2 regions of the Streptomyces profundus genome follow, and region 2 is predicted to be linked to the other one. Evidence: riboswitches for the same ligand, from Rfam matches in the RefSeq annotation. Region 2 holds a riboswitch; the other holds the start of a gene.
What was found. Region 2 has a riboswitch for glycine ahead of gcvT (glycine cleavage system aminomethyltransferase GcvT). Riboswitches for the same ligand answer to the same signal wherever they lie in the genome.
Positions count from the first base shown of each region.

Region 1: linked by a shared signal. The riboswitch ahead of gcvP (aminomethyl-transferring glycine dehydrogenase) and the one ahead of gcvT (glycine cleavage system aminomethyltransferase GcvT) in region 2 are both predicted to bind glycine.

Region 1 is NZ_CP082362.1:128,688-134,570, reverse strand. Features, by position in the region: gene K4G22_RS00645 (FHA domain-containing protein) at 1-404, shown strand, start outside; gene K4G22_RS00640 (bifunctional nuclease family protein) at 482-955, shown strand; gene K4G22_RS00635 (MerR family transcriptional regulator) at 1,099-1,701, shown strand; gene K4G22_RS00630 (DNA polymerase IV) at 1,747-3,219, shown strand; gene K4G22_RS00625 (PRC-barrel domain-containing protein) at 3,126-3,512, opposite strand; glycine riboswitch at 3,650-3,748, shown strand; gene gcvP (aminomethyl-transferring glycine dehydrogenase) at 3,929-5,883, shown strand, end outside.
Region 2 is NZ_CP082362.1:5,366,657-5,372,539, reverse strand. Features, by position in the region: gene K4G22_RS23715 (enhanced serine sensitivity protein SseB) at 14-781, opposite strand; glycine riboswitch at 960-1,055, shown strand; glycine riboswitch at 1,056-1,160, shown strand; gene gcvT (glycine cleavage system aminomethyltransferase GcvT) at 1,217-2,335, shown strand; gene gcvH (glycine cleavage system protein GcvH) at 2,415-2,801, shown strand; gene K4G22_RS23700 (L-serine ammonia-lyase) at 2,809-4,191, shown strand; gene K4G22_RS23695 (hypothetical protein) at 4,247-4,690, shown strand; gene K4G22_RS23690 (hypothetical protein) at 4,917-5,318, shown strand; gene K4G22_RS23685 (class I SAM-dependent methyltransferase) at 5,369-5,883, opposite strand, start outside.

The DNA of each region.
Region 1 (5,883 bases), 5.2 Mb from region 2:
TCTCGGGCCTGGAGGCGTACGAGGCCGAGGCCACCGGGCAGCATCCGACGCCGGTGCTCTCCTCCGAGGCCCAGGCCGCGGTGGACGCGCTGCCGGCCGGATCGGCGCTGCTGGTCGTTCGCCGAGGGCCGAACTCGGGGAGCCGGTTCCTGTTGGACAGCGATGTCACCACGGCGGGTCGGCACCCGCAGAGCGACATCTTCCTGGACGACGTGACGGTCTCCCGCCGCCATGTGGAGTTCCGGCGCAGCCCGGACGGCGGGTTCACGGTCAGCGATGTCGGCAGCCTCAACGGCACCTATGTGAACCGTGAGCAGATCGACGCCCTGGTGCTGGCCAACGGCGACGAGGTGCAGATCGGGAAGTACCGCATGGTGTACTTCGCCGGGCGGCAGGGATTCTGAGGCCGCGCGGGCGTGGGGAGCGCGCTGGGACGGGGCTCGACTATCCAAATGCCCCGGGCACGGCCTAGGGTTGCTGTGTGAATCAGCTCGATGTCGTGGGCGTACGGGTGGAAATGCCCAATAACCAGCCCATCGTGCTCCTCCGAGAAGTCGGTGGCGATCGCTACCTCCCGATCTGGATCGGGCCTGGTGAGGCGACCGCCATCGCGTTCGCCCAGCAGGGGATGACGCCTGCCAGGCCGCTGACGCACGACCTCTTCAAGAACGTTCTCGAAGCGGTGGAACAGGAACTCAGCGCGGTGCGGATCACCGATCTGCGCGATGGGGTCTTCTACGCCGAGCTGGTCTTCGCCAGCGGGGTCGAGGTCAGCGCCCGCCCGTCGGACGCGATAGCGCTCGCGCTGCGGGTCGGCACGCCGATCTACGGCAGCGACGCCGTGCTCGACGACGCCGGGATCATCATTCCCGACGAGCAGGAGGACGAGGTGGAGCGGTTCCGCGAGTTCCTCGACCAGATCTCCCCAGAGGACTTCGGTACCAGCAGCCAGTAGCGGCGCGTGGCGATCGTTGACGCGCTGAGTGTGGATCCCTAGCGTCAATGGGGCATGTCTTGGGAGGAGCGCTGTGTGCGTGCTCATCGTGACAGCCGGTGAGTGACGAAGGCACGGTCGGGGCATGTGGAACGGAGGCCGGCGTGACAGGTAACGGCGACAGCAGAGCGGTCGGGGGCGGAGCGGCCCGGCCCGGCGCGGCGCCACGCCCCGGGCTGCGGCAGTCCCTCGCCCCGCAGGGGCGGGCGGCCGTCGAGCGGTTGGCGTACCGAGGCCCGAGCGCCTGCGCCGCCGCCGGGATCACCTACCGCCAGCTCGACTACTGGGCGCGCACCGGGCTGGTCCAGCCCAGCGTCCGCCCGGCGCCAGGAGCGGGCGGCCAGCGGCTGTACGGCTTCCGCGACGTGCTCGTCCTGAAGATCGTGAAGCGGCTGTTGGACGCCGGCGTCTCCCTCCAGGCGATCCGTGCCACCGCCGAGGCGCTGCGCACCGCCGAGCTGGGCGAGCTGGCCCAGATGACGTTGATGAGCGACGGCGCCGCCGTCTACCGCTGCTCCTCGCCCGACGAGCTGGCCGAGCTGCTCCGCGGCGGGCGGGGCGTCTTCGGTATCGCGGTCGGCGCGGTCTGGAGCGATGTGGAGGCGGCGCTCGCCCTGCTGCACGCCGAGCGGGTCGACACGGGCGAGCAGGTGCCGGCCGAGCACCCCGAGGACGAGCTGGCCCGGCGGCGGCACCGCGTCGGCTGAGCGCGCACCCCGGCACTGTCAGTGCCATAGGGCACCATCGGGTGGGTGAGGGGCCAGCCAACCATCCTGCACCTCGATATGGACGCCTTCTACGCCTCGGTGGAGCAGGCGTCCAAGCCGAGCCTGCGCGGGAAGCCGGTGATCGTCGGCGGCATCGGGCCGCGCGGCGTCGTGGCGACGGCTTCCTATGAGGCCCGCCGGTTCGGGGTCCGTTCGGCGATGCCCACGGCGCAGGCGCGCCGGCTGTGCCCGCACGGCGCCTACCTGACGCCCAGGTTCGAGGTCTATCGCGCGGTCAGCGACCGGGTGATGGGGCTGCTGGCCCGGCTCTCCCCGCTGGTCGAACCGCTCAGCCTGGACGAGGCGTTCGTCGATCTGGCCGCCGGGGCCAGCGCGGCCACCGCCGCCGAGGCGCTGGCCGTCGGGGAGCGGCTGCGCGCCGAGATCGCCGCCGTCACGGGGGTCACCGGCTCGGTCGGTCTCGCCGGCGCCAAGATGCTGGCCAAGATCGCCTCGGAGCGCGCCAAGCCCGACGGGCTGGTGCTGATCGAGCCGGGCACGGAGCGCGAGCTGCTGGCCCCGCTGCCGGTGCGCACCCTGCCCGGCGTCGGCCCGGCCACCGCCGAGGTGCTGCGCCGGGCCGGGATCCACACCATCGAGGAGACGGTCGAGGCCGGCGAGGCGGAGCTGCTGCGGCTGCTGGGGAAGGCCCACGGCGGCGGTCTCTTCCGGATGGCGCTGGGGGTCGACGACCGCCCGGTGGTGGCGGAGCGGGACACGAAGTCCGTCTCGGTCGAGGACACCTTCGAGGTGGATGTGACGGACCGGGCCCGGATCAGGTTCGAGGTGAGCCGCCTCGCCGAGCGCTGTGTGGGGCGGCTGCGGGCCGCGGGGCGCTCCGGCCGCACGGTGGTGCTCAAGGTCCGGCGCTACGACTTCAGCACGCTGACCCGCTCCGAGACGCTGCGCGGCCCCACGGACGACCCCGCGGTGGTGAAGGAGGCGGCCGAGCGGCTGCTGGAGAGCGTCGACACCACCGAGGGGGTCAGGCTGCTGGGAGTCGGCGTCAGCGGATTGGCCGACTTCACCCAGGAGGACCTCTTCGCCCAGAGCGCCCAGAGCGCGAGGGACGCCCGTCTGGCGGAGCCGGCCCCGCCCCCCACCCCGGGGGACGCCTCGGTCGTCGACCGGAGCCCCTCGGCGCCGGCCGGCGAGGAGCCCGACCGGCGTTGGCTGCCCGGCCTCGATGTCGCGCACGAGCGGTTCGGCCCCGGCTGGGTGCAGGGCAGCGGCGTCGGCCGTGTCACCGTCCGCTTCGAGCGCCCCGACGACACCCGTCCCGGTCGGGTGCGCACCTTCGCCGTGGACGACGCGGAGCTGCGGCGAGGGACGCCGCTGCCGCTGGTGCCCGAGGTGGCGGCCGGTCAGCTCTCCGCGTCCTCCGAGCCGGCCAGCCGGCCGAAGTCGCCGTCCCCCGGGGGCCTTCCGGCGGCCTCCTCGGGCAGGTCGAGCCCGTAGTGGCGGTAGAGCTGGAGCTCCTGCTCGGGCGAGAGATGACGGCCCACGCCCAGATCCGGGGCGCGGCGGATCAGGGCCCGGTCGAACGGCACCCGGAGCGCGTTGCCGACCAGCTCGCTGGGCTCCAGCGGCACGAAGGCGTCCCGGGTGAAGAGCCCGGTGCGCACCGCGGCCCACTCGGGGACGCCGGTCGCGTCGTCCAGATACACCTCGTCCACGGTGCCGATCTTGTCGCCGTGGCGGTCCAGCGCCTTGCGGCCGATCAGACTGCGTGGATCGATATCGGTTCGCACGGTTCCTCCTGCTGGTCGCCCGGGACGCTGCACAAGCCCTCTGTAGCTTCTACCCAAGGGCACAAACCGGTGCCCGGCCAGTCGACGGCCACCCCTTAGCGGCCGGGTCGGCCGCTGGTAGTCTCGAAGGCGGTTGGCAACCTCGCGCGGGAGAGTCCTGCCGCCTCTCGGGCGGCGGGCGCCGAAGGAGCAAATCCTCCCCGGAATCTCTCAGGCACCCGTACCGCGCGGGCGAAACCACTCTGGAAAGCAGGACGCGTGCGCGGCGTCGCCGCGCGGGTGTCCTCACCGACGGTGCAAGCCCGGGCGCGGTGGCGCGGGGCGAAGCTCTCAGGTCGTATGACAGAGGGGGAGGCAGTCAGGCACCGCCGCCTGGCGCCCCGTAGGTCGCCCACGGCCACAAGGAGCCTCCACAGATGACCGCGCACCCGACGTCGTTGACCGCCCTGGAACAGGGCATCCCGTTCGCCGACCGCCATATCGGCCCCGACGGGGCAGCCGAGGCGAAGATGCTGGCCCAGGTGGGGTTCGGCTCGTTGGACGAACTCACCGCCGCCGCCGTCCCGGAGGCCATCGCCAGCACCGAGGCGCTGCGGCTGCCCGACGCCCGCGACGAGGCGGCGGTGCTGGCCGAACTGCGGGAGCTGGCGTCCCGCAACACCGTGCTGCACTCCATGATCGGCCTCGGCTACCACGGCACCTTCACCCCGCCGGTCATCCAGCGCAACGTGCTGGAGAACCCGGCCTGGTACACCGCGTACACGCCCTACCAGCCGGAGATCTCCCAGGGGCGCCTTGAGGCGCTGCTGAACTTCCAGACGGTGGTGGCCGATCTGACCGGGCTGCCGACGGCCGGGGCCTCGCTGCTCGACGAGGGCACGGCCGCGGCCGAGGCGATGGCGCTCTCCCGCCGGGTGGGCAAGGTGAGGGACGGGCTGTTCCTGGTGGACGCCGACTGCCTGCCGCAGACCATCGAGGTGGTGCGGACCCGGGCCGAGCCGACGGGCGTCGAGGTGCTGGTGGCCGATCTGGGCGACGGCATCCCCGAGGAGGCCGCCGAGCGCGGCGTGTTCGGCGTGCTGTTGCAGTACCCGGGCGCCTCGGGCGCCGTGCGCGACCCGCGCCCGGTCATCGAGGAGGCGCACGCGCTGGGCGCGGTGGTCACCGTCGCCGCCGATCTGCTGGCCCTCACCCTGTTGGCCTCGCCGGGTTCGCTGGGCGCCGACATCGCGGTCGGCTCCAGCCAGCGCTTCGGCGTGCCAATGGCCTTCGGCGGCCCGCACGCCGGGTTCATGGCCGTGCGCGAGCGCTACGCACGCAACCTGCCGGGGCGTCTGGTCGGCGTCTCCAAGGACGCGGCCGGCAAGCCCGCCTACCGGCTGGCGCTCCAGACCAGGGAGCAGCACATCCGCCGGGAGAAGGCCACCAGCAACATCTGCACCGCCCAGGTCCTGCTCGCCGTGATGGCCGGCCTCTACGCCGTCTACCACGGCCCCGAGGGGCTGGCCGCGATCGCCCGCCGCACCCACCGCTACGCGGCGCTGCTCGCCGCCGGGCTGCGCGAGGGCGGCGTGGCGGTGGCGCACGCGTCGTTCTTCGACACCGTCACCGCCACGGTGCCTGGACGTGCCGGCGCGGTGGTCGCCGCCGCGTGCGAGGCGGGCGTCAACCTGCGCCAGATCGACGCCGACCGGGTCGGCATCGCCTGTGACGAGACCACCACGCGCGCGCAACTGGCCGTCGTCTGGGCGGCGTTCGGCGTCCCCGGCGACGAGGCGGACATTCCGGAGCTGGACGCGCGCGTCCCCGAGGCGCTGCCGGCCGAACTGGCCCGGCAGGACGGGTATCTCGAACACCCGGTCTTCCACCAGCACCGCTCCGAGACCGCGATGCTGCGCTATCTGCGCCGGCTGGCCGACCGTGACTACGCGTTGGACCGGGGCATGATCCCGCTGGGTTCCTGCACGATGAAGCTCAACGCCACGGTGGAGATGGCGCCGGTCACCTGGCCGGAGTTCGCCGGGCTGCATCCCTTCGCCCCCATCGACCAGGCCGGTGGCTATCTGGCGCTGATCCGCGAACTGGAGGCCCGGCTCGCGGAGATCACCGGCTATGACGCCGTCTCGCTCCAGCCCAACGCCGGCTCGCAGGGCGAGTTGGCCGGGCTGTTGGCCGTCCGCGCGCACCACCGCGCGAACGGTCAGCCGCAGCGGACGGTCTGCCTGATCCCGTCCTCCGCGCACGGCACCAACGCCGCCAGCGCGGTGCTCGCCGGGATGCGGGTGGTGGTGGTCGCCACCAGCGAGAGCGGTGACGTGGACGTCGCCGACCTGCGGGCCAAGATCGACCGTCACCGCGACGAGTTGGCGGT
Region 2 (5,883 bases):
AGGTGCCCCGTGCTCAGGCGCCACGCGAGTAGAACGGCGCCACACACTCGCGCAGCCAGTCCACCACCGGGTCCTGGGCGGCGTCCAACAGGACGAGCTGGACCGGCCAGGCGGCCGGGCTGCGGGCCAGGGCCCGGCCCAGCGCCTCGTTGACCGCGGTGTGGACGGCGTCGTCGAGGCCGTCGAGCTCCACGCCGACGAAGAGCGAGGGGGCGGCGCCCTCGGCGCTCGCCAGGCCGCGTCGCGCGGTGCGCACCGGTGGAAGCGCCGCGAGCTCCTCGGCCGCGGCGGTCAGGAAGGCGACCGGATCGTCCTGCCAGTCCGGCTGGAACAGCCGCATCCGCGCGCCGGAGGGCACGCCTGGCGTGCGCTCCCCCGGGGTCACACGGCACAGCTCGGCGACGGCGAGCGGCGGCACCGGGATGCCGACCGTCCCGCCGGGGTTCACGGCTATCCCCACCTGGGGCGGCAGCCCGCGGGCGAACTCCCAGGCCGGCGCGACCGTGAACGGCAGATGGGAGGCGCCGCCGAGGTGCAGCTGCTCGGCGGAGCTGAAGACCGGCACGAACACCCCGCCGGCGAGGTCGATGGTGGGCAGGTCGAGCGTCTTGCTCTCCCGGCCGCCGCCCTCGGGCAGCGGCACCCAGACGGCGCTGCGGGAGAGCACTCGGAGGAGCTTCGGGGCCGCGTCCGGCACGCCGAGCGAGGCGGCCAACGTCTCCTCCAGCTCGTTGCTCGGCCAGCCGCCGCCGAATCCGGGACCCGCCCTGTGCTCGCTCATCCGCTCTTTCCACTCCCTCGTCGTTCCTGGCCCTCGGTGTTCCCCGGCCCCGGAAGGGCCCCGGGTCGAAGCGAACCCTAACGGTGTTCGGCTCTTGCCCCCGCCGGCATCCGTGCGATGATGGCCGGGCCGCAACCGCGGAGCAACACCGTTCAGCCACAAGTACATATCGGCCGTTTGACCACGCGCGGGAGAGTCCCCGGTTTTCGCTCCGGGGCGCCGAAGGAGCAAGTCCTCCCTTGAATCTCTCAGGCCCCGTTACCGCGCGCGGGAGGCAGATCTGAAAAGCGGGCCGGTTTCGCCGGCCCCACCCACGGTGCAAGCCGCCGTCCGGCAGGGCGCGGCGAACCTCTCAGGTGCCGATGACAGAGGGGGAGGGCCAAGGCGCGCGCGTCCGCGTGTCGCCCGTCGCCCGTACCCCCTGGAGCAAGCCCCATGTCCGACTCCCCTCGCGTCACCGCCCTGGACGCCGTGCACCGCGCGCTCGGTGCCACCATGACGGACTTCGCCGGCTGGTCGATGCCGCTGCGCTACGGCAGCGAGCGCGCCGAGCACGAGGCGGTGCGCACGGCGGCCGGCCTCTTCGACCTCTCCCATATGGGCGAGATCGCCGTGCTGGGCGAGGAGGCGGGCGCGCTGCTGGACTTCGCGCTGGTGGGGCGGCTCTCCGCGCTGCGGGTCGGCCGCGCCAGGTACACCATGATCTGTGCCGAGGACGGCGGCATCCTGGACGATCTGATCGTCTACCGACTGGCCGAGGCCGAGTTCCTGGTGGTGGCCAACGCGGGGAACGCCGAGCGGGTGCTGACCGCGCTGAGCGAGCGCGCCGCCGGCTTCGCCGCCGAGGTCCGCGACGACCGCGACGCGTACGCGCTGCTGGCCGTCCAGGGCCCGGCCGCCGCCGGGGTGCTGGCCGAGCTGACGGACGCCGACCTGGCGGGGCTGCGCTACTACGCCGGACTGCCGGGGACGGTGGCGGGGAAGCCGGCCCTGATCGCCCGGACGGGGTACACGGGCGAGGACGGGTTCGAGCTGTTCGTGGCCCCGGCCGACGCCGAGGCGCTCTGGGCGGCGCTCACGGCGGCGGGGGCCGCCGACGGTCTGGTGCCGTGCGGTCTCGCCTGCCGGGACACGCTGCGCCTGGAGGCGGGGATGCCGCTCTACGGGCACGAACTCACCGAGCGGACCACGCCGTTCGACGCGGGGCTCGGCCGGGTGGTGAAGTTCGAGAAGCCGGGCGACTTCGTGGGGCGCGCGGCTCTGGAACGCGCCGCCGAGCGCGCCGCGAGCGCCCCTCCGCGGGTGCTGGTCGGCCTGGTGGCCGCCGAGCGCCGGGTCCCGCGCGCCGGGTATCCGGTGGTGGACGCGACGGGCGCCGTCATCGGCGAGGTCACCTCGGGCGCGCCCTCGCCCACGCTGGGCCGCCCCGTCGCCATCGCCTATGTCGACGCCACGCACGCCGAGCCGGGAACGGCGGGCGTCGCCGTCGACATCAGGGGCACGGCGGCGCCGCACGAGGTGATCGCGCTGCCGTTCTACACCCGGCAGCGCTGACCCGCACACCCTCCGGCGCACGCCGCGCCGAACCTCGACGACCGACCACGATGAACCCCATCCAGGAGAATCAGCTGTCATGAGCAACCCCCAGCACCTGCGCTACAGCAAGGAACACGAGTGGCTGTCGGAGTCGGCCGACGGCGTCGCCACGGTGGGCATCACGGAGTTCGCGGCCACCGCGCTCGGCGATGTGGTCTACGTCCAGCTCCCCGAGGTCGGCGACACCGTCACCGCCGGCGACTCCTGCGGCGAGCTGGAGTCCACCAAGTCGGTCAGCGACCTCTACGCCCCGGTCAACGGCGAGATCACCGAGGTCAACCAGGCCGTAGTCGACGATCCGGCGCTGGTCAACTCCGCGCCCTTCGAGGCCGGTTGGCTCTTCAGGGTGCGTATCGACAGCGCGTCTGACGCGCCGGCCGAGCTGATGTCGGCGGACGAGTACGCCGCCTTCACCGAGCAGTGAGCCGGCCGTGGCTCTCTCCGCCTTCGACCTGTTCAGCGTCGGCATCGGCCCGTCCAGCTCGCACACCGTGGGGCCGATGCGCGCGGCGCTGATGTTCGCCCGCCGGCTCAAGGACGAGGGCGCGCTGGCCGCCACCGCCGCCGTGCGCGTCGAGCTGTACGGCTCGCTGGGCGCGACCGGCCACGGGCACGGCTCGCCCAAGGCCGTGCTGCTCGGGCTTGAGGGCCACGCCCCGGAGACCGTCGATGTCGCGGCGGCCGAGGCCGAGGTCGACCGGGTGCGGAGCAGCCGCCGGCTGCGCCTGCTGGCCACCGACCTCGGCGAGGCGCATCCGATCGGGTTCGACCCGGACACCGATCTGGTGCTGTACCGCAGGCGTTCGCTGCCCGCGCACGCCAACGGCATGGTCTTCCGCGCCTCGGACGCCGACGGCCACCCGCTGCTGACCGGGACGTACTACTCGGTCGGCGGCGGCTTCGTCGTCGAGGAGGACGCCGACGGCACGGCCAGGATCCGGGTCGACGACCGGCAGCCGCGCCATCCGTTCCGCACCGGCGCCGAGCTGCTGGCGCTGACCCGCGCCACCGGCCTCTCCGTCTCGGCGCTGATGCTGCGCAACGAGGCGCTGTGGCGCGGCGAGGCCGAGGTCCGCGACGGGCTGCTGGACATCTGGGCGGTGATGCGGGAGTCCGTCGAACGAGGGCTCTCCGAGGAGGGCATCCTGCCCGGCGGCCTCCGGGTGCGCCGGCGCGCGGCGGCCTCGGCGCGCCGGCTCCGCGCGGAGACCGGCGGCGCCGCGCACGAGTTGGAGTGGGTCACGCTCTACGCGATGGCCGTCAACGAGGAGAACGCGGCGGGCGGCCGGGTGGTCACCGCGCCCACCAACGGCGCGGCCGGCATCATCCCCGCCGTCCTCCGCTACTACCTGGACTTCGTGCCGGGCGCGGACGCCGACGGCGTGGTCAGGTTCCTGCTGGCCGCGAGCGCGGTGGGGATGCTGTTCAAGGAGAACGCGTCCATCTCGGGCGCCGAGGTCGGCTGCCAGGGCGAGGTCGGCTCGGCGTGCTCCATGGCCGCCGGCGGCCTCGCCGAGGTGCTGGGCGGCACCCCGGAACAGGTGGAGAACGCCGCCGAGATCGGCATCGAGCACAATCTGGGCCTCACCTGCGACCCGATCGGCGGCCTGGTGCAGATCCCCTGCATCGAACGCAACGGCATGGCGGCGGTCAAGGCGATCACCGCGGCCCGCCTGGCGCTGCGCGGCGACGGTCGCCACCATGTCTCCCTGGACAAGGCCATCGCCACCATGAAACAGACCGGTGCCGATATGAGCGTCAAGTACAAGGAGACGGCCAGGGGCGGCCTCGCGGTGAACATCGTGGAGTGCTGAGACGCCGCGTCGCCCCCCGTTGACAGGGGTTCGGATCCCCCGCTTGATGGTCTCCATGAGCGGACATCAGGGGTGGGCGCCGATCCGTTGGGCCGTGGTTCTGGTGGTGCTGTCGGCCGTCGCGTGCGGCGCGGACGGGGAGCCGACGCCCGACCCGCCTCCCCCGCCGTCGGCCGAACCTCCCGTCCCCGACGCGTTCGTCGGGGACTGGTACGGCCACAACCGACGCCTCACCATCCCGCCGGACGGCGCCGTCTCCTACGCCTGGCGGGACTACGGGGCGCGGGAACCCACCTTCATCGAGCTGGAGTTGGAGCTGCGCCCCGAGGGGGACGCCCTCGGGGGCGAGGTCGTCGGCACCAGCGGCGCCGACGTCCCCGAGGGCACCGGCGTCCGGGTCGAGCCCTATGAGCCCCACGTGCTCGCGGTCCGGCTGACGGGCGGCGAGACGGCCCTCGTCTGCGGCAAGGAGGCCCCACCGGGCCGGTGCGGCGCCTGACCGCACCTCACCGACCGGCGGCGGTCAACGAGGACGGCCGCTCGTCTCGACGCGGCCCTCCGCTGGCGCTCAGAGCCAAACACCTGGCGCTCTAGGCGCAGGCGGCGGCCTGACGGTTGTGGTTGGCTGCCCCCGGGCGAGCGCGGACGGCTCCCCCGCCGGGGCGCCGCCCGCGCCGCTGCCGCATCCGTCCTTTCGTCCGCTGACTCGATTTCGGGGAGAGCAGATGACACGTCCACGTTCACGTTCACGCGCGCTACGGCTGCTGATGTCCTTCGCACTGATCACCGGCGGTGCGACCGCCGCGGGCACGGCGCCGGCAGCCGCCGCGCCCGTTGGCCCCATGGCCTGCTACGACCAAGCCGTCAGCTACGAGACCACCGCGATCGGGGAAAGGCACAGGTGGCCGTCCACCGGATGGGCCACGACGAGCCCGCACTGCAACGACATCAACGTCAAGGCCCTCTACCGCACCGATGTGCGGGTCTGTTTCCGCGCGACCGACACTTGCAACGGCGTGAAAACCGCCTACGCGGGCACCTGGATACTGGCCGCGACCAATGTGCGGGACGGAACGGCCTACCACCTCAGCTTCTCCAGCTGGAGCGTGGGGGAGGCGGCGGCCTGACGGGAGTTCGTTGGTCGTGCGTGGTGGTGGTCCTCTGATCGGCTGCGGGTTCAGGGGAGTTGGACCAGGTGCATCCGGTACTGCTCCACCTGGGGCAGCCGCTGGCGGGCGAGGTCGTCGAGCATGCGTCGGTGGGGGGTGGGCAGGCCGGCGTGCACCGCGTGGGGCAGTGAGGTCAGGGTGTGGGAGCCGAGGATCCGGGTGCCCGGGACCCAGTCGGTGAGTACGTCGATGTCGTCACACCCCCAGCGCAGCCGGGCCGCCACCTTGCTGAGCGCGTCGTGTCCGTCCTGGGCGCCGACCAGCGCGGTGCTGTTGGTGTCGAGCGCCAGCAGCGCGCCGGGGAAGCGGCGCGCGAGGCGCCGAAGGAGTTGGCGTACCGCCTCCTCCGCGAGGAACGGCAGCACCGCCTCGGCGCTGAACAGCCAGGGCCCTTCGGCCCGTTGGGCGATCTCGTCCAGCCATGCCTCCTCCGTCACCGAGGCCGCGAGCATCCGGCGGCGGGGGGTGTCGGCGAAGAAGGCGCGGCGCAGCGCGATCACATCGGGGAGGTCCAGGTCGAACC